Regions from separate parts of the Cupriavidus necator N-1 genome, predicted to be linked through region 1. Evidence: predicted binding sites of a transcription regulator. Region 1 holds the regulator's gene; the other holds the start of a gene.
What was found. The regulator FNR, encoded in region 1, switches genes on or off when oxygen is low (the NO sensors DNR and NnrR bind a similar motif). The targets are predictions, from matches to a motif close to TTGATNNNNATCAA.

Region 1 (5,896 bases):
GCCGGCAAAGCGAACGTAGTCGGCCAGCTTCTTCAGCGGCCGGTCCAGTCCGGGCGACGAAACCTCGAGGCGTTCATAGTCGACGTTCTCGACCGTGAACACGTGGGTGAGCTGGCGGCTCACCTTTTCACAATCCTCGATGGCAATGCCGGTTTCAGGCTGATCGATATAGACACGCAGCAATCCGGCCGGGGCACGCTCGAGCTCGACCAGCTCATATCCCATGCCGCTTAGGGTGGTTTCGATCAAATCTGCCAGATGCACTGTTATCCCGAGTAATGGCCATCAACACCGTGGCAGGCAAACCCGCCGGTGCCGTCCGGGACGACCCTGCTGCAGCCCTGCCTGTCCGCCATCCCCCCGCTCCAGCGGAGAGAACCGAAAAACGGGCGAACCAAAAAAAAATGGGCGCAATGCCCATCATTCGCCCATCCTCGACGAGGATGGCTTTTTGAATAGACTTGAATTATACGCGGATTACGTCGAAAAGGCAAAAGCCAGACATTTCCGCGCACTGAACCCGGCGCCGGCGGGCATTCAGCCCGCCATGCGCCGCAATCAGCGCTTATCGGTTGCCGCCGCGGTTGCCACCACGGTTGCCGCCGCCACCGCCACTGCCTCCGCGCGGGGAACGGTTACCGCCCGGTTTCGACGCCTTCGGCATCACATTGCCGTTGGCTTCGCCACCGCCACGACGCGGCTTGCCCTGACCCTGGCCGCCCAGACCGCCCTGGCCACCCTGACCGCGCATGCCACCCATGCCGCCCATGCCGGCGCCACCGCGCCCCTGGCGTGCGCCAGTGCCGCGCCCGCCACCCAGGTTGGCCGCGTGCGAGGTCAGCAACGTGGGCCCGTGGCTGATATAGCCCATCGAGGTCTTCATCGGATCCGGCTGGCTGCTGCGGCCGCCGCCACCGCCCCGGGCACCGCCCTGGTCGAAGCGCGGCAGGCCGTCCATGCCCGTGGGCATCGGCATGCCGGCAATCGCGGCTTCGGTGCGCTGCTTGCGCCCGCCCACCTTGGTAGCGCCCTTGGGGGCCTGCTCGCCCTTGCCGGGCACCTTCAGGCCGACACCGGCCATCAGCGCCTTGACGTCATTGGGCTCGACTTCCTGCCAGCGGCCGCGCTTGAGGCCGCGCGGCAGCAGGAACTGGCCGTAGCGGGTGCGGATCAGGCGCGACACGGTCAGCCCGACCGCCTCGAACATGCGGCGCACTTCACGGTTGCGGCCCTCGGTCAGGGCCACGTGGTACCACTGGTTGACACCTTCGCCACCGCCGTCGGCAATGCGCAGGAAGTTGGCTTCGCCGTCATCGAGCTTGATGCCGTGCAGCAGGCGCTGACGGTCGGCCTCGGCCAGCTCGCCCAGCGTGCGCACCGCGTACTCGCGCTCCACGCCGTAGCGTGGGTGCATGAAGCGGTTGGCAATGTCACCCGAGGTGGTGAAGATCAGCAGGCCTTCGGTATTGAAGTCCAGGCGGCCCACCGCGACCCACTTGCCGCTCTTGATGCGCGGCAGGCTGTCGAACACGGTCGGACGGCCTTCCGGATCGGACTGGCTGACGATCTCGCCGGCGGGCTTGTGGTACAGCAGCACGCGCGGCGGCTTGGTCGACACCTTGCGGTGGATCAGCTTGCCGTTCACGCGGACCTGGTCCGCCGGCAGGATGCGCTGGCCGATATGGGCCGGCAGGCCGTTGACCGAAACGCGGCCCTGCAGGATCAGTTCTTCCATCTCGCGGCGCGAGCCCAGCCCGCCCTCGGCCAGCACCTTGTGCAGCTTGGGCGCGTCGTCGTCAGCCGACAGCTCGCGCACCGGCTTGGCCTTGGTGCGCGGGATGACGGTGTCTTCGGTGTCGTACTGCTCGGAGATCACGAAGCGGAACAGGTCTTCGCTGCTCGCCGCGGTCTTGTCCCCGCCGCCCTGGCCCTTGCGGGGCGCCTGCGGCTTGCCGCCATCCTTGCGGCGGCCCTGCTGCCGCGCGCCGGCGCCCTGCGCCTCGCCCGGCGCCGCCGCCTTGCCTGAGCGCTGGACCGGCTTGCGCTTGCGGCCGGGCTGCTCGGGCTTGTCGGTGCCTTCGGCCCTGGCCGCGCGGTCCACCTTGTCTGCTTTGCTGGTGCCCTGGCCGCCCTGGCTGCTCTGGCCGCCCTCGCCCTGCCCCGTCTTGCGCTTGCCGCGGCCGCGCTGGCCACCGCGCGCGCCGCCCGCCGCCTGGGCGGCGCCCGCTTCACCGGCATCGGCCTGGCCGCCGGCGCTGGCGCCTTCGGCGCCCTCGCCGCGGTCCTGCGTTGCCTGGCGGCGCGATGCGACCAGGTTCCTCAGCCCGCGGCGCAGCCCCTTGCGGCGGGGCGCGGCTTCGCTGCCCGATCCGGGTTCTGCGGCGCCGGTGTCGGCGGGTGCGCCCGCATTGCGGGTGTCTTGCTCAACGGAATCAGACAAGATATTCACTATCGGATGTTGCATGTTGTTCAGTTCGGCACGCGCTCGTCGTGCTCGCTCGGGTGCGGCGGGGTGCCGTTGTCCGGCAAATCGCCCCGCGCCCCGTCCGGATTGGGTGCGGCTGGTTCGATGGAAGCGGCCTCGGCGGCATCGTCGGCTGCAGCTTGCAGCGGTTGCACGTCAAAGCCATTGGCGCCTTGGTCGACCGGGTCGGTCGTCTCGGCTTCGTTCGCGACGGATGCTTGGGCCACATCCGCTGCCTGCGCGGCGGGGTCGGCAAATGCTTCCTCGTCGGCACTGGCTGCCTTGTTTGCAGCCAGGTCTTCAAAATTGATGGCCTGTTGTTCCAGCAGGGTTGCCTGCGCCTGCGCCTGGGCGTCTTCCAGCGGCGGCAGCTCATCCAGCGTACGCAGCCCAAGATCGTCCAGGAATGCCTTGGTGGTCGCATACAGCGCCGGCCTGCCCGGCACGTCGCGGTGTCCGATCACCTCGATCCAGCTGCGGTCCTCAAGCTTCTTGACCACTTCCGTGCTGACCGTTACGCCGCGGATTTCCTCGATATCGCCGCGGGTCACCGGCTGCCGGTAGGCAATGATCGCCAGTGTTTCCATCACGGCGCGCGAATATTTTGGCGGCTTTTCGGGATTCAGCCGATCGAGGTATTCACGCATTTCCGGCCGGCTCTGGAAGCGCCAGCCGCTGGCCAGGGCCACCAGTTCCACGCCGCGCGGCCGCCAGTCCTGGCGCAGTTCCTCAAGCAGCACGCGGATGGTGTCTGCGCCGACGTCGTCGTCAAACAGCCGCCGCAGGTCATTGACGCGCAACGGTTCCTGCGCGCAGATCAGCGCCGTCTCGAGGACGATCTTCGCCTCTTGGGTATTCATGTTGATGGTGTGCAGCCTGTCTTTGCACCTGCTCCCGGACGGATCCGGGGCATCGGAGATTTTGGATACAGCGGTACGAAAGCCACCGCCATCTCATTGCGCAGCTAGCCGGATACCTGCTGCATCCAAGCCGTGCACTTCCCTATCTTTGCATCGAGTTGCCGGGTCGTTCCGGCAGGAGATCGTTCGCGTGCCGTTATGGATCGGCCAGCAAACCTCTTGCGTAGCGCGCCCGCACATATCGGACGTCGCTGTCAGCGAACTGAAGGCCTCGGACGCAAGAAAAACGGGTATCGGGAGCAAGGCCGGCATCGCCAACACCGCAGTGCCAGCCGGACTTTTGAACCAGATCTTTTGAACCGGATGGACTGCGGGGACGGGACGGGCATCGAAAACCTTCCGCTTCCCCTGCCCTGAACGCGCCTTCTGGTAGGAAGGCCGCCTGGCGCTGCTCGCCCGCTGCTTACCGCGGCTCATTCTATGCCGCGCGATACCGCAATGTTGGCGATTGTATGGCATTCCCGCCCCCGCCTGCAACCATCATCCGTTGCCCGGGCGGCGCCGGCGCCTCAGAACACCAGGCAGAATCCATGCTCGGCCAGCGAATGTGGCAGCAGCACCGCTCGCGCAATGCCAAGGGCGCCGAACGCCATCACCGCCAGGCCGGCCCCCAGGCGCACGCCGGGACGTCGCGACAGCGTACGCAAGTAGCCCGCGAGGCCGGACAGCACCAGCAGATTAGGCAATGTGCCGAGCCCGAACACGCCCATCACGAGTGCGCCGGACGCCGCGTTGCCCGCCAGCAGCGCCAGCGTAAGCGCCCCATAGACCATGCCGCACGGCACCAGCCCCCACGCCAGGCCCACGCCATAACGCCGCGCCAGTCCGCTTCGCGCCCGCACAAACGCCGGCATGGCGCCTGCCAGGCCACCCAGCCGCCGCGCCACCGTTGCGCCGGCGCGCGCCGCCAGCCGCTCCAGCCAGTCGACGGTAAAAGTGTTGCCGCGCAGCAACCGCCAGCCCGACCACAGCAGCATGACGCTGCCCGCGCCGAACAGCCAGCGCTGCACCGGCAGGTAATCCTGCTTCCATGCCGAGGCACCGAGTGCGCCTAGCGCGGCACCAAGAAGCATATAGGTCGAGATCCGGCCCAAGTGCATAGTCAGCAACTCGGCCAGCCAGGCGGCGCGGCTGGGCACCAGACTGATCGTCACCGTCGCGCCGCGGCGTTGTTCCACGGCCAGCGCCACGCCGCCGCACATGGCAGCGCAGTGGACTCCGCCCAGCAAAGCGAGCAGAAAAACGCTGATCAGCACGCCAAATGTCAATTCTTACTCCCTACCGCATCACATCGCACGGTAAAATGTCCTAATCGCGCCCTCGCTGCCATTTCTAGCAGGTTCCAATTGCTCACCTCCATTCCCATTACCGAGATGTCGCCCCGCTGCTCCACCTGTGCAATGGGGCAGCTGTGCCTTCCGGTCGGCATGTCGCAGCAAGACCTCGCCAAGATGGACACGCTGGTACAGGAACGCATCCGCGTGCACAAGGGTGAAACCTTGTATCGCATGGGCGATCCGCTCACCGCGGTCTATGCCGTGCGCTTTGGCACGCTCAAGACCCACGTCACCACTGAAGACGGCCGCTCGCAGATTACCGGCTTCCACCTGCCCGGCGAAATCGTCGGTCTCGACGGGCTGGGCGAGATGCAGCATGCCTCCGATGCCGCCGCGCTGGAAGATACCGAAGTCTGCGTGGTCCGCATGAGCGAACTGCAGTCCCTCTCGGTCGACCTGCCATCGCTGCAGCAGCAGTTCCTGCGCCTGATGGGCAAGGAAATCACGCACGACCAGCTGATGCTGGTCACGCTGGGCTCGATGCGCGCCGAGGAACGCCTTGCCGCCTTCCTGATCAACCTCTCTGAGCGCCTGTCGGCGCGCGGCTATTCGGCGTCCGAGTTCGTGATGCGCATGAGCCGCGAAGAAATCGGCAGCTACCTGGGCCTGAAGCTCGAAACCGTCAGCCGCCTGTTCTCTCGCTTTGCCGAAGCCGGCCTGATCCAGATTCGCCAGCGCCACGTCAAGCTGGTGGACATCGACGGCATCAAGCAACTCTACAGCCGCTCCTGCTAAGCGGCCAAGCGCTGCCAGTGCCGCATCCGGCCATGGCAGCGCAGACCTCACGCCAGTCCGCTCATTCCAGTTCGTCGGTATCGCTGAGCCGCGTCGGCATGGTGTAGAGCGTCAGTCCGCTGGACAACGCGCAGAACACCCAGGCCATCAGGAAGCCGATGGTGTAGACCGATTCGCGGGACGCTTCGATCGGCTGGCCGAAGAAGTTCAGGTCACCGGGATCCACCACCGAAAACACCGTCGCGGTCGCAAAGCCAGCCATCAGGAACGCCGGCCAGAGTACCCACATCAGCCAGCGCAACCTCATGGCTGCCTCGCTGCGGCAGCCTTGGGCGGCGCGGCATCGGCCTTCTCCACCACCAGGCCATGGCGCGTTGCACCCTGCACCGGCATGTCCGGATGCGTGGACGCCAGCCAGATCGTCACGCCGCACGCCACCA
Region 2 (5,896 bases), on a different replicon from region 1:
GTGCAAATGGCTCGCGGCAAGCACAGCGTATTGCCCGGCTTCTTCGCCCGCCCCACGAAACGGCTCCAGGTGTGTTCCTGTTGCCGTCAGGCCGACCACGCTGCCGCCGGACCTTGCGGCAAGCCGTGCCGCCGTTTCAATGCGCGCGGACCGTGCAGCATCTTCGCTGAGGTCGACAAGGATGGTTCTGAAGTCCATGAGGTGGTTCCACTCTTTGGTTTAAGTTCGCATCATCGTGAAAACAGCACCGGTGCCGTCATCGAGTCAAGCAGCGTATGCGTGACACCGCCCAGCACCAGTTCCCGCATCCGACCGTGTCCGTAGGCACCCATCACGATCAGGTCGGCATCGAAATCCGCCGCGCGCGAAAGGATGAGTTCGCCGATGGTCAGGTCAGCCCCACCGGGACCGTGTTCGATTTCCACGGCGACGCCGTGGCGTTCCAGCACGCGTGCGGCGTGGCCGACCGGGGTGGCGTCGGCTCTTGCCTCCTTGGCCGCAGTCTGTGCGCAAAGAATGCGCGCCTGCGCGCCGGCCATCAGCGGCACGGCGTCGTGAAGCGCCCGCGCCGCCTCGCGGCTGCCATTCCACGCCACGATAACGCGCGTACCCAGCGTTGGAAACGTGCCCGTGCACGGCACCACGAGCGTCGGTCGGCCGGTCTCCAGCAGCAGCGATTCCAGCAGTTGTCGGGCCACCGGACCTTCGGTATTGCCGGGGTCGTACTGGCCGGCAACGACCAGGCCGGCCTCGCGGGCCTCGCGCAGCACTGATGCCACGGCCCCCAGCTCCGCAGCGCGCCACTCCGCGCGCACTGGCATGGCCTGGGTTGCAGCCAGAAACTGCCCCCGGACGTCTTCCCTGACCTGCTTGCGCCGGGCCAGGTCGTCCGCAACATATTGCTGCGCGCCGTCCATGAGGTAGAACCAGGCAGGATCGGGAATGAAACCGGCGTACATGCCGATCAGCCGGCACTCGCTGGCCGCCGCAACGCGCCCCGCCACTTCAAGCCGCTGCCGTGCCTGCGGATTGCTGTCCAGATGAACCAGGATGCTGTCGTAAGCCATGATCGCCCTCTCGCTCGACTACAGACCAGTCTAGGCAGCAAGGCCGACCGGCGCTTGACCCGGATCAACGGGCCTGCCCTGCGGCGAAATCGCTCACGCATCGCCCTGATGTGCGGTGGAGGCTACTGCGGGCAAACGTATGCGGAGCCGGCAAGCCGTCCGGCCATCACTTCTGTTTGCGGTCAATTACTCGCCGCGCCTGCCTCTTCGGGTTGACATATATCAAGCGCGTATCGAGGCCGGCGCCTACGCTGAATGCAGCGAATCGCAACATTGAGCACACCCTTGCCCCTCAGGAGACCCATCATGTACCAGCGCATCCTGCTCGCTGTCGACGGCAGCCGTTCTTCCGACCTTGCACTGAGCCAGGCCATCATCATCGCCAAGGCAACCGGGGCCGAGGTCAAGGCGTTGTTCGTGGTAGACGACAGCGATGTGTTCTTCGAGGCTAGTTACTTCAACCCCAAGGAACTGATCGACAACATCACCGCGCACGGCCGCAAGGCGCTGGATGCCGCCTCGGCCAGGCTCAGCGAAGCAGGCGTGCGCAACTCGGTGAAACTGGATGAAAAGCCGGTTGCGCCCGGCCGGATCTCGCTGACCATTGTCACCGAGGCCGATGCGTGGAATGCCGACCTGATCGTGCTTGGCACCCACGGCCGCCGCGGCGTCCGGCGCCTGCTGATGGGCAGCGTGTCGGAAGGCGTGCTTGCCAAGACCAGCAAGCCCGTGCTCCTGGTCCGCAGCGAAGTCGAAGGTTAGGCGCGTCACGGCGCCACGGGCGGCGTAGGAGTGCCAGGCCATGCCTCACCAAACCATGCGTGCGATGGTCTTCGAGGGCGCGGGCCTGCCGCTGCGCCTTCACAACTTGCCGGTTCCCGACCCGGGGCCTGGCGAAGTTCGCATTGCCGTGGGGGCTTGCGGGGTGTGCCGGACCGACCTGCATATCGCCGACGGCGACCTGCGCCATCCCAAGCCGGTGCTCATCCCAGGGCATGAAATCGTCGGACAGGTGGATTCGTGCGGCGCCGGTGTCACCGCCTTCAAGCCGGGCGACCGCGTGGGTGTGCCCTGGCTCGGACATACCTGTGGCCGTTGTCGCTACTGCCTGCGTCATCACGAGAATCTTTGCGACGCGCCGCTGTTCACTGGCTATACCCGCGATGGCGGCTATGCGGAGTACGTTATTGCCGACAGCGGCTATTGCTTCCAGATTCCGCCTGGCTACGATGACGAACACGCCGCACCACTACTCTGCGCCGGCCTGATCGGCTACCGGACGCTGCGCATGGCGGGCGCAGCCAGCCATGCACACCGCATCGGCATCTACGGCTTCGGCGCCGCCGCCCACCTGGTGACGCAGATCGCGGTGGCGCAAGGCCGCGAAGTCTACGCCTTCACCCGCGCGGGCGACGCAGGCGCGCAGCAACTCGCATACCAGTCCGGCGCGTGCTGGGCCGGCTCGAGCGACCTCCAGTCGCCCGTGCCGCTGGACGCCGCGCTGATTTTCGCCCCGGTGGGCGCGCTGGTTCCCAAGGCGCTGCGCGCTGTGGACAAGGGTGGCATCGTGGTCTGTGGCGGAATTCATATGAGCGATATCCCAAGCATGCCTTACCAGCTGCTTTGGGAAGAAAGGCGCCTGTGTTCCGTAGCCAACCTCACGCGTGCCGACGGCATCGCGCTGATGGATATCGCCGCCCGGACTCCGCTGCATACGCACACCACCGCGTATCCGTTGGAGCAGGCCAACGAAGCGCTGGCCGACCTGCGCGAGGGCCGGCTTACCGGCGCCGCCGTCCTGAAACTCCGTCAATAGATTCCGATCGATGAGCCGTTACCAGACACGTTTTCAGGCGCGTGAGCATGCGGGCTCGGAACTGGCCTGGGCGTTGCGCGCGTATCGGGGAACCGGTGCCCTGGTCCTGGCGATTCCGCGCGGCGGCGTGCCGGTCGGGCGCGTTGTGGCCGACGCACTGGGCGCTGACTTCGACCTGGTGATGGCGCGCAGGATCGCTCCTGGCGTAGCACTGGACGACTCTGGCGCGACATGGTGCACGGACGCAATGAACGCAAATGGCGGCGCCAGCAGCCAGCGTGATGCCCAGTTCGACCAGCTTCGCAGGCAGCGCGCCGTGTATACGCCGGTTCGCAAGCTGGCGGATCCGGGCGGTCGCGTGGTGATCGTCGTGGATGACGGCCTGGTGAGCGGCGCAACGATGTATGCGGCCCTCGCAAGCCTGCGCAAGCGGCACCCTGCCCGGCTCATATGCGCGCTCCCGATCGCCACCGCAGCCGGCCTGGACCGGGTCCGCGCGTTGGCCGACGAAGTCATCTGCCTGGATACACCGGACCGCATCGAAAACCTCGCGCACTTCTATCATGAGTTCCAGCTGGTCAGCGACGACCGCGTCCGGCAGTTGACTGGTATACCGCCAGCGCAACCCCAGACCCGCGCCCGGCCAAGTGCGGTGGCGGGCGTGCCGTCGTTGAGCAAGGCGATGCTGATTCCGTATCAGACGACTCGGCTCCGGGCCATGCTCGAATCGGCGCCGAACCCGATCGGCGTCGCGGTGATGGTGCATGCCGGTGGCGCGCAACGCCGCGCAGCCCGCAGCCATTACCTGGCACGCAAGCTACGCGCGAAAGGATTCGCCACCTTGCTCGTAGACCTGCAGCCTGACAGCCGCGTCGACGACGCACCGGAATCGGACGTCGATGAGTTGGTGGCAAGACTGGACCAGACCTTGAGCTTCCTGCGTACTGGGACGCCCTGCGCAAGCTTGCCTGTGGGCCTGCTCAGTACCGGCACCGCAGCGGCGGCAGCCCTGCGCTCGGCCGCCTGCAGCGCGACGCAACTCAGCGCTGTAGCCTGTGTTGCGGGGCGGCTGGATCTCGCGGGAAGCGCAACCCTGCAGCAGCTCGAAATCCCTGCCTTGCTGATATGTGCCAGCGGCAATCCGAAAGACATTCAGATCAACAATCTTGCATTCGAACAGATGCATTGTCCGCGGCAACTGAGGCTCATCCCGACCAGCGGCCGCGGATTTGAAGACCCCAGGGCCCTGGAAGACATCGCGGCACTCACGATAGGCTGGTTCGAGCGGCACCTTGCGGCCCCATCTCCTCTCGGCCTGGGTTACGGCGGATGACAATACCTGGCGGGTTACGCTCCGCAGCAGTCTTATCAAGCTGCAGCTTGCATTTCCCCTCGGACTGAGCCGGATGTCTGGCGCGGCCGCTACGAGCGGTAGTCTTGGTGGCGGTTCGTCATACTGGAGAATGAGGAATAACCGCAGCTTCGGCTGCGGTTATTCACTTTGGACGCCTGACACAACGTTGGGCTGGCTGGACCGTCGCTTGCCGGCTGGGGATTCAACCGGTCGACATCGAGGGGTAGATGGTCGACGATTCAAGACACTACCAGCACCGCTGCCCGTCAATGCCGATCGAGTGTCCTGGCTTGCGCGGAGGCAGCGAATACGCTTCGGCGGACATCAGGTCGGCAGGGTAGAGTTGGAGGAACGACCGCGTTTCATCCGCCCTCGCGCCGGACAGGCCAATTCACGTCAAGCCACCTTCTGAAGCTCGACGCCATACAAGGGTTGCAGGTGCCTACTTGCCGCCGACGCCGACCTTGCCGCGCCCGACCTTTCGATGCGGCACACAGGGGCGCAGCCTCTTCCTGGAGCCAGCCGTCAACGTGACGTGCTCCGCAGGGTAGCGGGTCGTCCTGTGCGGCGCGGCCTGATAGGCGGCATGGCCTGGATTGATGCGCTTGATAGCTGACATGACTGACACCTCCTCGTCTTGTTAGCGGCACTTAGCCCGGATTACCGCCCTGCGGTGGAGACGTAGCAGCGCCCTGCTCGAGGAATCGACGCCCGCCTCGCAGCTCACGGCCGGCTTGCCGCAGCGGAAGCGATGAGACCGCATGGCTTAGCGACTGATAGCTCTGGTGCAGCATCGATTGGATGATTGCCCAGTCCGCGTCCGTCATGTCGCCCGCTTCTGCGCGAGCATCGCGAAGCAGCATCGCTTGCGCGCGCAGCCGCCCGTGTTCGCGCGTGGCATTCGCGGGCACCATATACAGCGAGGCCGCCGCTTCCGCGCAAGTGTTGGTCAACGCATCGGGCCCATAACGATCATGCTCCCGATGCACGATCCACCATTCCAGTTCCAGCCTGGTGGTTCGGGCGATGTCGAAGTTGCGGTCCCCCGTGTAGTGGATCAGGGTGAAATAGGACTGCAGCGCAGGCATCGCCTTTTCGTAGTCGCTGCGCTGCTTCCCCTCTTTGAAGGTGAAGGCGGCGGAGGCGCCATAATAGGCGCCGACGTACGACCTCAGCCACGGAAACCGATACTGCGTGCGCAGGGTCTGCGCCAGTTCAAGGAAGAGCGAGACGGGTCGGCGATCGTAGTACGAGCGCCACATCCTCGTTTCCAGCGTGCCGGTCGCGATCGGATCGAAGCGGCTCAGGTCGCGGTGCCATGGCCAGAAGAGATCGGCTGCGGCATAGCCGATTAGTAACAAAAGCGCGACCAGGATCGTCCGTCTCGAACGTCCTGGCCGGGCAGCAGTCGGATAGCGCCTCAGGCCGCGAAGGGGGGCGTGCCGGGTTGTGTGCATGTCGAATCGCGTTGCTACGCAACAAGCGCCTGGTCTATTTCTTGGCTACCCGCCCGAGGACGGCGGCCAGCTCGGCATCTTCCAGGACCGGCATGATCTCCAGCTCCATCAGATCGCTCCACTGATAGGCGAACTCGGTGAGCTTGGCCGCATCGTCGGTTTCGAGCAGATCGAAGCCCGACCCGAGATCGGCGCTGGTCCA

Region 2: the regulator FNR is predicted to act here: its motif matches at 1,280-1,293, upstream of CNE_RS24715 (universal stress protein).

What each region holds. Positions count from the first base shown of each region.
Region 1 is NC_015726.1:2,289,325-2,295,220, forward strand. It holds gene rimP (ribosome maturation factor RimP) at 1-264, opposite strand, end outside; gene rluB (23S rRNA pseudouridine(2605) synthase RluB) at 566-2,464, opposite strand; gene scpB (SMC-Scp complex subunit ScpB) at 2,470-3,324, opposite strand; gene CNE_RS10800 (sulfite exporter TauE/SafE family protein) at 3,894-4,652, opposite strand; gene fnr (fumarate/nitrate reduction transcriptional regulator Fnr) at 4,731-5,456, shown strand; gene CNE_RS10810 (hypothetical protein) at 5,518-5,763, opposite strand; gene CNE_RS10815 (membrane protein) at 5,760-5,896, opposite strand, start outside.
Region 2 is NC_015723.1:1,446,909-1,452,804, forward strand. It holds gene CNE_RS24705 (universal stress protein) at 1-198, opposite strand, end outside; gene CNE_RS24710 (universal stress protein) at 231-1,067, opposite strand; gene CNE_RS24715 (universal stress protein) at 1,374-1,829, shown strand; gene CNE_RS24720 (zinc-dependent alcohol dehydrogenase family protein) at 1,870-2,883, shown strand; gene CNE_RS24725 (phosphoribosyltransferase family protein) at 2,894-4,216, shown strand; gene CNE_RS41750 (hypothetical protein) at 4,680-4,856, opposite strand; gene CNE_RS24730 (hypothetical protein) at 4,888-5,694, opposite strand; gene CNE_RS24735 (DUF3303 domain-containing protein) at 5,729-5,896, opposite strand, start outside.